Regions from separate parts of the Colwellia sp. MB02u-9 genome, predicted to be linked through region 1. Evidence: predicted binding sites of a transcription regulator. Region 1 holds the regulator's gene; each other region holds the start of a gene.
What was found. Region 1 encodes sigma-54, which starts transcription at its own class of promoters, with help from an activator protein. Its sites were predicted from a motif close to GTTGGCACGNNNNTNGNNT; they were not measured.
Positions count from the first base shown of each region.

Region 2: a site for sigma-54 is predicted at 1,640-1,658, ahead of H4J65_RS06100 (flagellar hook-length control protein FliK). Genes of this name have one in related genera too.
Region 3: a site for sigma-54 is predicted at 1,846-1,864, ahead of H4J65_RS13050 (flagella assembly protein FlgT). Genes of this name have one in related genera too.
Region 4: a site for sigma-54 is predicted at 1,824-1,842, ahead of H4J65_RS02120 (DUF2884 family protein). Genes of this name have one in related genera too.

Region 1 is NZ_JACGVF010000100.1:205,150-208,355, forward strand. It holds gene lptB (LPS export ABC transporter ATP-binding protein) at 1-716, shown strand, start outside; gene H4J65_RS17080 (RNA polymerase factor sigma-54) at 768-2,273, shown strand; gene hpf (ribosome hibernation promoting factor) at 2,310-2,597, shown strand; gene ptsN (PTS IIA-like nitrogen regulatory protein PtsN) at 2,627-3,085, shown strand; gene rapZ (RNase adapter RapZ) at 3,092-3,206, shown strand, end outside.
Region 2 is NZ_JACGVF010000088.1:11,109-14,314, reverse strand. It holds gene H4J65_RS06100 (flagellar hook-length control protein FliK) at 61-1,578, opposite strand; gene fliJ (flagellar export protein FliJ) at 1,864-2,298, opposite strand; gene fliI (flagellar protein export ATPase FliI) at 2,327-3,206, opposite strand, start outside.
Region 3 is NZ_JACGVF010000096.1:149,285-152,490, forward strand. It holds gene H4J65_RS13040 (hypothetical protein) at 1-59, shown strand, start outside; tRNA gene H4J65_RS13045 (tRNA-Arg) at 438-513, opposite strand; gene H4J65_RS13050 (flagella assembly protein FlgT) at 641-1,804, opposite strand; gene H4J65_RS13055 (FlgO family outer membrane protein) at 2,236-2,880, shown strand; gene H4J65_RS13060 (LPP20 family lipoprotein) at 2,909-3,206, shown strand, end outside.
Region 4 is NZ_JACGVF010000067.1:37,618-40,823, reverse strand. It holds gene H4J65_RS02125 (tRNA-uridine aminocarboxypropyltransferase) at 54-818, opposite strand; gene H4J65_RS02120 (DUF2884 family protein) at 939-1,751, opposite strand; gene zapE (cell division protein ZapE) at 1,976-3,130, opposite strand.

The DNA.
Region 1 (3,206 bases):
TATCAGCAACCGGCCTTGCCAAGTCCTATAAAGGCAGAAAAGTGGTTAAAAACGTCAGTATGCACGTTTCCGCTGGACAAATTGTTGGCTTATTAGGGCCAAATGGCGCAGGTAAAACTACCTCTTTTTATATGATTGTTGGCTTGGTAAAGAACGACAGTGGCTCAATTGTCTTAAATGATGAAGATATAACCTTACTGCCGATGCACGAGCGCGCGAGAAAAGGTATCGGTTATTTACCACAAGAAGCCTCTATTTTTCGTAAGTTATCGGTTCATGACAACATCATGGCCATTTTACAAACACGTAAATCACTTAGTGATGTTGAGCGACAAGAAAAACTTGAACATTTATTAGAAGAGTTCAACATAGGCCATATAAAAGATAACTTAGGCATGAGTTTATCTGGCGGTGAGCGCCGACGAGTTGAAATAGCCCGGGCATTAGCCGCAGATCCTAAATTTATATTACTGGATGAACCCTTTGCCGGTGTTGACCCGATTTCAGTAGGTGATATAAAAAAAATTATCCTACACTTAAAAGATCGTGGCATAGGTATATTGATCACAGATCACAATGTGCGCGAAACACTTGATGTTTGTGAGCATGCCTACATCGTTAGTCATGGCGAACTTATCGCTGAAGGTAATTCAAAGCAAATTCTTGCAAATCAACATGTAAGAGATGTATACCTTGGTGAACAATTCACGCTATAGTGAATAAAACCAATTGAATTAATGAATTTGAATAGGGAAAAGAAAACGTAAATGCGTCCTACTCTGCAACTCCGTATCGGACAACAGTTAACGATGACCCCGCAATTGCAGCAGGCGATCAAACTGTTGCAATTATCAACTTTGGATCTTCAACTAGAGATTCAAGAAGCACTTGAAAGTAATCCTTTGCTTGAAGTTGACGAAACGCACGATAACAATTCAGAAAGTACCCCTGACCATTTAGAAGCAGGATATTCGGTAACGGTAGGCGAAAACTCAGCAGCATCCTCTGATGGCAGCGAAGACTCCACTCCCTCGATAGACGAAATTAGCTCCTCTGAAGGTTTAGCAAAAACAGACATCCCCGAAGAACTCAACAGCGATAGCACATGGGATGATAACTTCAGTGCTGGTGTTAGTAGTGGCGGTGTTGGCCATGCCTCAGAAGATTATACTTATCAAGGTGAAACGAAAGACTCATTACAAGACCATCTAATTTGGCAGATGGAACTAACGCCCTTTACTGACACTGATAGAACCATTGCCATTGCCATTATTGAAGCCATAGATGAAGCCGGTTATTTAACCGTTTCAGCCGAAGAGATCTTAGAGAGTGTCGGTATTGATGGTGTAGAACTTGATGAGATTGAAGTGGTGTTAAAGCGTATTAACGTATTTGACCCCATTGGTGTTGCCGCTCGTTCAATTCCAGAGTGCTTGCGTATTCAGCTCAATCAATTTGCTAAAGATACCCCTTGGTTAGCGGAAAGCAAAATCGCCGTCAGCGAGTATATTGACTTGCTCGGTAATCGTGATTATCGTCAATTGATGCGTAAATTACGCTTGAAAGAAGAGCAATTACGCGAAGTTATTCGCCTAATACAAAGCTTAGATCCCCGTCCAGGTGATAGCGTCATCAAAAGTGAAGAACAATATGTTATCCCAGACGTGTCTGTTGAAAAGAAAAACGGCCGCTGGACAGTAGAGCTCAATCCTGACACTGCCCCTAAACTATCGGTTAATCAGCAATACGCCGCTATGTCTCGTTCAATGAAGTCATCTACTGATAATCAATTTATTCGCTCTAACTTGCAAGAAGCAAAATGGTTTATTAAAAGCTTAGAAAGCCGTAACGAAACACTTTTAAAGGTTTCAAATTGCATTGTGCAACGCCAACAAGGCTTTTTTGAACACGGACCTGAGTCAATGCGCCCTATGGTATTGAACGATATTGCCGAAGCCGTAGATATGCATGAATCAACCATTTCTCGTGTGACCACGCAAAAATATATGCACACACCTAGAGGGATTTTTGAGCTTAAGTACTTTTTTTCTAGCCACGTAAGTACTGAAAACGGCGGCGAATGTTCATCAACGGCTATTCGTGAATTAATTAAAAAGCTAGTGGCTGCCGAAGTACCTGCAAAACCACTCAGCGACAGTAAAATGGCAGATATTTTAGCAGAACAAGGTATACAAGTGGCAAGGCGTACCATTGCCAAATATCGAGAGTCACTTTCTATACCGCCATCAAATCAACGTAAAAGCCTATTGTAGGCAGTTTTATTCAGCCAATAAAGAGGATTGAAATATATGCAAATTAATCTTACTGGACACCATGTCGATGTTACCGATTCATTACGTGATTATGTCAATGGCAAGTTTGAAAAACTAGAGCGTCACTTTGATCATATCAATAATGTACATGTAGTATTAACGGTAGAAAAACAGAATCAGATTGCCGAATCAACGGTGCACTTAAGTGGCACTGAAGTTCATGCTAAGGCACAACATAGTGACATGTATGCATCGATTGATGCATTAATTGACAAGCTAGATCGCCAAATCTTGAAATATAAAGGCAAAATCAACAAACATTAGCGCCATTTCGCTATAGGTCTTAGAAGTTTATGAAGTTGCAAGACATCTTAACCCCGGACTGCACTATTTGTGCAGCACCGGGTGCCAGTAAAAAACGTATATTAGAATATTTAAGTCGCTTGGCCGCCGATAAACTCGACAGCCATGATACTTTTCAGCTCTTAGAAAGCTTAGTTAAGCGTGAAAGATTGGGCTCAACGGGCATAGGTAATGGCATTGCTATACCTCATGGCCGTTTAGAAAATGCTACGCCTACGAAACCTATTGCCGTGGTTATTACCACAGAACAAGCGATTAATTTTGACGCTGTTGATCATCGTCCCGTTGATATTTTTATCGCCTTATTTGTTCCTGAAGAAGAATGCCAGAGCCACTTGAGTACGCTGCAAAGTATCGCAAAAATTTTTCGTAACAAGCAATTTTGCAAGCAAGTGCGTAAATGCCAAAGTAATCAAGAACTGTTTCAGTTAATACAACAAGCGAGTTAAACACGGATGAAATTAATTATTGTAAGTGGCCGTTCAGGCTCAGGGAAAAGTGTTGCACTGCGTGTTTTAGAGGATTTAGGTTATTATTGTGTTGATAATATCCCTGTCAACTTGTTACCCG
Region 2 (3,206 bases), on a different contig from region 1:
ATATCGTTGAATAGCTGCTAATCCAAAGGGTTTATCAAGTATTGTCAGTGTATTCATGAATTAAGCATAGTAATCGATACCGGTTGACGAAGCTTTGAGCACATTCACTATTGCGTTATCATTTTCACTGAAACTGTCTTCAGCCGACTGGGCATTTTGACCCTTGTTAGACTGGCTGTCAAAACCATCACCATCTTGCTCTTTTGCTTCGCGCTGTTCGATATTTGCCTCCCCAACATCAACACCACTTTCAGCTAACATATCGCGTAACTTGCCCATATTTTGCTCTAAAGCCTCTCTTGCTTGCTGGTTTTGCACCACAAATTGCACCGCGGCTTGCTCATTTTGTAAATTCACTCGCACATGAATATTACCCATCTCTGGTGGGTCAAGTTGAATTTCCACTTGTTGAATTTTTTGGTTGATCATCACCATCACTTTATCTTTAACAGCATCGGCAAAATCTTTACGGTAAATAGCAATAGTCTCAGTCTGCATAGTGGCAAATGATTTTTGTGTTGAGACAGTATTTGTCGTTAATTGATTTACCGTACTTTCAAAACTTTGCTCTTGCTGGGCAGCTAACTCCGCAGCACTTGTCAGCGGCTTGGCTTGATCAACTAATGTTTGATTAAACACTGACGCCACTTTGTCAACTTGTGGTGTTAGCTTGTCGCCCTCAGTTTTAGCGGTTTTTTGTGCCTCGAGCATGGCACTGGCTAATTTATCAACGTCTTCATTTACCGCTGTTTTCTGATTAGTATCAAGTTTTGTATCCGTAACCGATGTTGATACCACAGTAGCTGTACTTTGATTAACAAGATGAGTTTTTGCGGCTTCGATATCGCTACCAGGTTTAAATTCACTCGCTTTATCGCTGGCACTATTTTGCAATGCGCTATTGTTAGTTATTTGGTCAACATCTTGGGTTTTATCTACGCCAGCATTGCCTTCTTCATTTAATGCTTTTATACCTGCTTGCTTTGCCATTAGCTCGGCATCATCAATGCTAGCTTGCTCACTCGTTAAGGACGTTGTGCCGTCAGTGGTTGTTTGCATATAGCCTGATTTAACGCCGCCCGGCAATGCCCCTTCAGCAGTATTATTTGCTGCAGATTTTGTCAACAATTGCTCTGCACCACTTAACATTTTTAATAAATCAACCGCGTCATCATTTTCAACATTGCTCGCTAAGTCACTTTGGGTTTGAGCTTGATGTTCAGTTTGAGTTTGAAAGCCAAGATAGGATTTTAGCTCAGCGTTTGGCGCAGAGAGATATTTGGCATCGTCTATCGGTAAAGGCACGGGTAAAGTATGATCATCTTCAACTTCATTGCCCTTGGCTAAACGCTCGCTTTTTAAAGCCTGTTGGTGTTGTTCTGCCGCTTTAGAGACAAAATTGCCATATGGCTCAGTATTTTGCTCTGACTCTTCCGCTTTTTTTCTTAAATAGTGTTGCTCCATCGCATCATTAAATGCGTTGCTTTTAGCTTGACTTTTTATTGACGACCCACCTTTAGCACCAGGGGTGTCAAGGCTTTGGCCAGCATCAGTAGACAATATATTCATTTGAGACATAACAGACCTTTCTTAAATGTAGACTTAAGCACAATTTAATAAATTATTTCTATTGTTAATTAAGCAATATTCATTCCAAAAATAATTTTCAAGAGAGAAGGCAGTATGATCCTGCTTGTCTCTACCTGTGACCAAATCGTGCCGCTCTAATAGGCAGTTCAGCGCTAAAGATTAAAGTGAACTAAATATAAAAGCATCAATAACAAGCCTTGAGTTTGAATCTTGATGCTGATGGGGTTTACTCAAGTACTTAATCTATTGTTTCTATTATTAAAATGGCAGAGTTTAGCGGCGGCGGCGAACAAATTGTTGTGTCGCCATTTCATCAAACATTTTTTGTTCTTTTTTATTCGCGACTAATTGCAGGGCAGCAAGCTTTTTATTACGTAGTAATTCTACCGCTTGTATTTTTTGCCTTTGCTCTAACCATTGTTTTTTTCGCGTATCAACTAATGCTTTAGCTTGATGAACCGCAACTTTAACCTGTTGAGAGGCGTTATCTAGTTTCGCGATAAAAGCATGAAAATGGCTATATGTTGCACTATCAATACCCTCGATTGAACGCTGATTAAGCCGGCGCATATATTCTAAACGATAATCGCTAACACTTTTTAAACGCGCTTTGTTTTGTTCATAATCGACCTCTGCGACTTGTAATGCTTGTGAGGCTTTTTGTTCTTTATCAAGTTCATACTTATGTAAGGTGTTCAACTGTTTCATCGGTTTAGTGACCTATTCGTTATTGTGTCTACTGATTTTTATTGGCATGAGCTTGCGCTGCCGCTAATACTTCCTGCAGCTGAGTTAAACTTTGATCATAAGGAATAATTTCAAGCGTTTTTTGCTGCAAAAAAAATTGAATCACGGGTTGCAAGTCAATCGATTGATCTATTCTTGGATCCGTCCCTCTGCTGTAGGCGCCAATGGCAATCAAGTCTTTATTTTCTTGATATAAGGCATAAATCTGCCGTAGTTGCCTAGCAAGTTGCTGATGTTCTTGGCTGGTTACCATCGGCATAACTCGACTAATTGAGCCTTCAATATCAACCGCTGGATAATGCCCGGCATCAGCTAATTTTCGAGACAAAACAATATGACCGTCTAAAATGGCACGGGCAGCATCAGCAATTGGGTCTTGTAAATCATCACCTTCGGTTAATACAGTAAAAAATGCACTGATTGAACCTTGGCCGTCCCCGCCATTGCCGGCTCGCTCAACGAGTTGGGGTAATTTAGAGAAAACTGATGGCGGATAACCTTTCGTTGCCGGTGGCTCGCCTACCGCTAGTGCTATTTCGCGCTGCGCTTGTGCATAACGGGTCAGTGAATCTACCAGCAATAAAACATTTAAACCTTGGTCACGAAAGTATTCGCTGATCTGCACTGCGGTTTCACAGCCCTTAAGCCGCATTAACGCTGAATTATCGGCCGGTGCTGCCACCACCACAGAACGCGCACGACCTTCTTCACCCAAAATTTCTTCAATAAATTCTTTAACTTCTCGTCCACGCTCGCCAATTAAACCCACTACAATAACATCAGCGTTTGTGCCACGTGTCATCATACCTAACAGCACACTTTTACCAACACCTGAGCCCGCAAACAAGCCCATTCGTTGCCCAACACCA
Region 3 (3,206 bases), on a different contig from region 1:
CAGCAGCAGACAACAAGGACGTTGTAATAGAACAAACAGATAGTGAACTAGTGATTTAGCGCATTTAATAATCAAAGCCTCGCAATTGCGGGGTTTTTTTATGTACGCTAAGTCAGTTGTATCAGGGTGGTAGGATGCATGCTCTAGGGTGTAGGTCGTTATTTATCACTTATTTTACAATCTGTTACACTGAAAATAAGTCAACAAGTAAGTGTGAGAAATTGACACGACATACACAATTTATATTATCTTGTGTTGACAGCCTCTAGTCGCAGATCGCTTTAAAATAATGCCAATAGATTAATTTTTTGCTATTTACCAGCGTCTTAGCCAAACATCAGGCTAGATAAAATAACTCACCATAAAATTTCAGTACCGCTAGTTATAGTACCGATAGTTATAAAGCGCTTACCTGCAAAGTTTGTATCAATAATTACTGGCGTCCCCACCAGGACTCGAACCTGGAGCAGCAGCTTAGGAGGCCGCAGTTTTATCCAGTTAAACTATGAGGACATGATGCAAATAATTATAGTGCTAGCCTATGCTACAGCTATTTTATAAATTAGTATTCAAAAAAATACACTTTACAGCGGATAACTATTTAATTAATAGTCATAATTTGTAACCTTGATCAAACTTTCTAATACCTTACCGCTAAGTCGTTAATTTGGATGTTGTCTAATATGTGCTGCTCAGTGGTGGTAGCCCGGGCACTGTCTTGACTCACAGAAGTTACCATAACTTTATAAGGGCTGATGTTAAAACCTGAATAAGAGCGCTTATCATCACTGATAAAATTATTGAAATGTAGCAAAGAAAATTCATCACCTATTTTAACCCCGTGTCTTTTTCCTAAGTTAAAAGTCAGTGAGTTACCTTGTACTTGCACAATTCTGCCCTGGGTTGGCTGACACATCATGTTCTCATCAATATCACTGACCATGTTGTCTAAGGTCAGACTAATGCTTTGGCCATAGTCACTTTGCCAAAAGTTATGGCTAGTAACGTCAACTTGTTTGCGCTTATCGAATTGCCAAGGGGCAGAGCTTTGATAGTGTTTAGCCAAAACTCTTTCACCTGTGGTACCGTCGTGAATATAAAGGGCAAGATTAAATTGGCGTTGATAGACGTTTTTTTGCCAAAACTGCCAGTTATTATTTTCGTCATTGGCGAGAGAAAGATCTTGGATCTCTGAAAACAGAACATACTGGCTATCTGTCATGTTGGCTAATGACATGGTTAAGTTTTTTAAACTTTGGCTTTGCAAGCTTTGGTTATAACGTGAAAATTCTGTTTTAGTTTGCAAGGCCAGTTTAGTCTCCAAATAAATACCTTGCTGCTGTATTTTATTAGCGAGTTGTTGGATTAAGGTGCTATCAATAGCGTAGATGTTACCAATATTAGCTTGTTCACGGTGTAGTATATTACTGCGGGTTAACAGCATGGATTTTTTATAATCAGCCGCGAAGCACTTTTTTTCTTGTGGAAAAATATCAGCCCGAATGGTGACAGTGACCAAGTCGTCGCTATAGTGTTCACTGACCAACTCTAATGAATTCACACTGCCACTGGCACGAATGCTAATTTCGTCTTGGGTCAGTAAACCATTAACCACTTGTTGAACACTTGACACTGAAGCACCGGCAACCAGTAAGGCTTTTTTCAACGCGTTGTGCATGGCTTGTGTTTTTGCTGTTTTGTTATCAGCATTTACTATGCTCGCCACACCTTGCGATACATACCATTGTCCGACACTAGCGCTACTATATATAGCACAGCAAAGGCAAAATAAACTTAAGCGCATAAAGGTCTCTTTTAATAGGGAATCAATCTCTGTTTTTAAATATGCAGGTTTTGTGCCTATTTCAAAGAAAAGTTCAACTCAAGATAAGTAAAGCGGCCCAATAAGCTAGTTTCATCGGTATTAGGTTACTGATAGAGATGCAGCCTTAGGGTTTTACCAGGCATTAAAAATCCTATATGGTTTGGCAAAAGCTGGCGCTTGGATAAAAAGGGGTCTTGAAAGTGATAAAGCATCAGTGCTGAAAAAAAGGTGACAATAGGCAGAACAATAAGGCATAAAACTATGCCCGCTAATCTGCGAGTATAGTTTAATCTACCATGCTTTAGGCCAAGTTGAGGTGAAATAAAAATATTGGCGCGGATCATGCTTTAATATTTTTATTAATTATTTTCATTAATTTTATGACATTAGCATTAATTGAGGAGAGCTCAATGAAAAATTGGCTTATAGCAATAATAATACCGACAGTGATGTCGTGTTCTGTGACAACCAAGGACGATTTTTATCGATCTTCTTATGCCGATAAACAAGAAATTGACAGTTTTAAGTTACCTCGTCATGCGATAAATGACGTGGTGAAAGGTCTTGCCTATCAAATGCTGGAAAGTAGCACCTTTGTTACGCCTAAAACGCCAATCGCTGTTGCATCATTTGTCGATTTGAAAAATTTAGAATCAACTAACTCGTTAGGCAATCAATTGTCAGAAAGTTTTATCCATGAAATGCAACGACATGGCTTGGTTGTTATTGATTTTAAAACTACCGGACATATTCGTGTAACGGCCGATGGTGATTATGTTTTTAGTCGCGATTGGAAAGAATTGCCCGAACGTCAGATAATTGACTATGTTGTTACAGGCACTATGATGCAACAAGATGAAGGGGTGTTAGTCAACGCAAGAATGATTGGCATGCAATCTCGAGTTGTGGTGGCAACGGCGCAGTCTTTTATTCCTGCTTGGGTTGTTGGTGATGATTTTAATCGCCATGAAAATGTTAAAATGAAAGATGGCATGATCTTGCGTGACAGTACCAAACTCGCTGACGATGCACGTGCCATTGCGATACAAAAGTAATATTATCAAACAAATGTCTAAGGTCAATATGAATACTTTACGTTATGGTATCGGGATTTTTTTAAGTGCTTTAGTGTTAAGCGCCTGTTCTTCGGTGTTTGATAAACAGGTGGAATGGCAAAACGTGAAACCTGAAAAATTTCCTGTCTTAACCGCCATAGGGCAAGCACCAATTAGTTTGCAGAATTCTCAAAACAAAACCCAGCGTATGCTAATGGCAATAAAAGCTTCAAAAATTGCTGCTTATGCGGAGTTAGCTGAACAAGTTTATGGTCAAAATATTAATGGTAGCACCACCATGTCTAATTTAGTGCTTGATAATCAAC
Region 4 (3,206 bases), on a different contig from region 1:
TTTGCTTTAGCTGCAGTGTTTTCATGCATTTAAAGTTAAGCTTTTAAAAGTAGTTATACATCTTTTGCCAAAGTGATGCCATTAAGCTGAGCGAACTCGGTGTAATCTGAGACCGCATTAGGATTCGCTTTATTGACTTGGCAAACACCGCGCTGGTATTGATAACTAAAAACATCAAACCAGAGATCAAGTAAATCTGCATTGGTTTGCTCTCCTACTAAAGACAAAACCTGGGCGGCAACTTCAGCGGTTGCTAATTCAGTATTATTGGCCGCTAAGCGAATTTGATAACGAGAACTTAACTCTGTTGAGTTTTCAGGTGTTTTTGGTGTAAATGACACTACCGGTAGATGTTGTAAATAAGGACTGCGGCGAAACATTTTTTTAGCTTCTCGCCAACAGCCATCTAGCATAATAAATAAGGGCCTTTTGCCCGATGTAACCGTGATTTTATTATCAAAAATTTCACGATCTTCGCCGACATATGCTTTAGGAAAAACGATCATAGGTTGCCACATAGGATCATTTAACAAGGTGATAATATCTGGGTTTACTTGTGTTCTTGACCAAAGAAATGCAAAACTGTCGGGGATCAAATCAGCAATTAACTTACCGGTATTACTCGGTTTTAAAACCTCAGTGTCATACATCAACAACAAAAATCCGGCCTGAGAACTTACCTTAGGCGACAAGTCACAAATACAAAATGGTTTGGCTAATCGACATAACTCACAACGAATAACTCGCTGACCTCGTGATTTATAGGTGGTGGTACTTAGGCTTTTACGATATTGATGAAGTTGCTGTACAGCGTGCATAAAGGATATATCAAGACTATTTAGGCCGCTACTTTAACGTGCATGTAGGATATTGGCAATAAAAAAGCGCAGCTCAAATTGAGCAGCGCTTTTTATCCACAAGTTGACTAATTTTACAGGCTACATTAGCTTAGAATTCGCTACGCTGTGTTTTGCGCTAGCGGTGATCAAATCATAATCGGCAATTTCGTCGATACTTTCTTTCAATTGCTCTTCCATTTTATCTATCACTATAATGGAACGACATAAAGCGTCAGCGCGCTTTTCTAGCCCTGCACTACGCGTTTTCATTTCATGCTCTATTAGCTCACCAAAATTCTCCATTTTGCTTTCAAAAGCCTTCATATCGCCACCTGAAAACAGCATTTCTTGGCCAACCGCAATCATTAAACTGCCTAAAGCGCTTTTAATCGTACTTTCTACGGCTGATTCAATTCTTTGCTCAAAGTTTTCACCAAAAAAATCTTTTCCGGAGAAGCCTTCTTCGTCGATATAGAAATTTTCATGTTGAGTAAATTCAGCATCAACTTCACCACGAATGGTGGTTAATTGGCTAGTTAACTCAGCGCTAGCCTGGTTTCCTTCACCTAACAATTCGTTAAAGGCTAGATTAACGCCATCAATGGCTAAATCAATAGCATCTAAGGCGATGCTTCTCACTTCTGGTACAAGATTACGTATATGAGTTGAGTAATCGCGTAATAAAGACTCTTGGTGAGCTGTTAAAGCAATTTTTTCGCCGTTTATCAGTAAAGTGTCATTTTCAGTGATGCTATACAGTGGCGATTTATCTTTAGAAAAAGTAATTTCTTGAGCATTGATATTAATGCCACCATTTAAGTCAAGATTACATGATTCACTAGAAAAAGAATTATCGTGTCCATAACTTGCTGAGCTTGCCATAATGAGAGCGGTAGCAATCAATGTTTTCATATTAATCTTCCTTTAAAAATTAAGTTTCTAGAGCGATAGTCGTGTCAGAAAACCACTTGTTAACGCTATTGATTACAAGACTGATGCCAACATTAAAACTTGTTTAATATCAAATAATAAGAAGAGACTCTTTATTTTAATAAAAAGATAATAAACTATAATTTAGTGAAAAAAATAATTTTTTGGTTAATTTAACAAGCTTTAAACTCACCAGAAAAAACACTCTAGGCGTAACTTAGACGCTGCATTTCAAACAGTCTTGATCTACAGCGGGCAAATTCAAAGTTAAGTTGAGTGCCCTGATAAAGCTCAGCAATATCGACCTCAGCGGCAATAATTAAGCGCACACCTCTGTCGTAGAATTCATCGACTAGTGCGATAAAACGTCGCGCTTCATCATCGAGACCTCTGAGTTGCCCCATCAGCACACCACTTCGTTGGTAACCGTCTTCAACACCGGAGAAAACGGCAGGAATTAATGCGCCATTAAATTGTGGCACATTACTGATCAGCACGGTGTCATAGTTATCGGCTAACTTAATATAATCTCTTTGGCTTCTTGGGGTTGAGCAAAGTGCCATAAAATCAAACCAAATGATATCTGCAGTACAAGCTAAAAAATTAACTGCCCTGCTATGAATAATAATACTGTCATTATAGCGAATATTGCTTTTAGCGAGCGCTGCAAAGTGGTGAGTTAAGAAGTTACTCTCAGTTTCAGTGCCAATATAAAAGTCTCGATAGTTAAGTGTGGCTATATTAGTGTCTAACATTCGATGATCTTTTGGTCCATCAATAGAGATAACCTGGCAATACTGGTGAATAATATCAATAGTCGGTAGAAATCTAGCGCGTTGTAGGCCATTTTTGTATAACTGATCGGGTGGGCAATTTGACGTTGCCACTAGGATAATACCCTGCGATAGCATAGCTTCTAGTAAGCCTGCCAATAGCATGGCATCAGCAATATCATTAACAAAGAACTCGTCAAAACAAAGCACATCGACTTCTTCAGACCAAGTTTTTGCAATCAATGCTAGCGGATTGTCTTTACCACTAAAATCATTCAACAGCTGATGCACACTTTCCATAAAATGATGAAAGTGAATACGCCTTTTGCGTGTTAGATTAAGTTGTTGATAAAATAAGTCCATCAACATAGTTTTTCCACGACCAACTCGGCCATGAAAATAGATCCCCTGAATGGGTTCATTCTTGGTAAATAAGTTTTTTATGACGGCAAGTAGTGGTGTTTGAGCTTGGGCAGATATTAATTTTTGCGAAAGTTTATCCAAAGCAAGGGCGGCTTTGTATTGTTCAACATCGAGGTTAAGTGCTTCATGCTCAACAAGTTGTTGATATTGCTTTATTACTGACATAAATTTACTTACAGGCACAAAAAAGGGCAGACATATGTCTCCCCTTTTTCAACACTATTAATATTTCAGCTAGCGT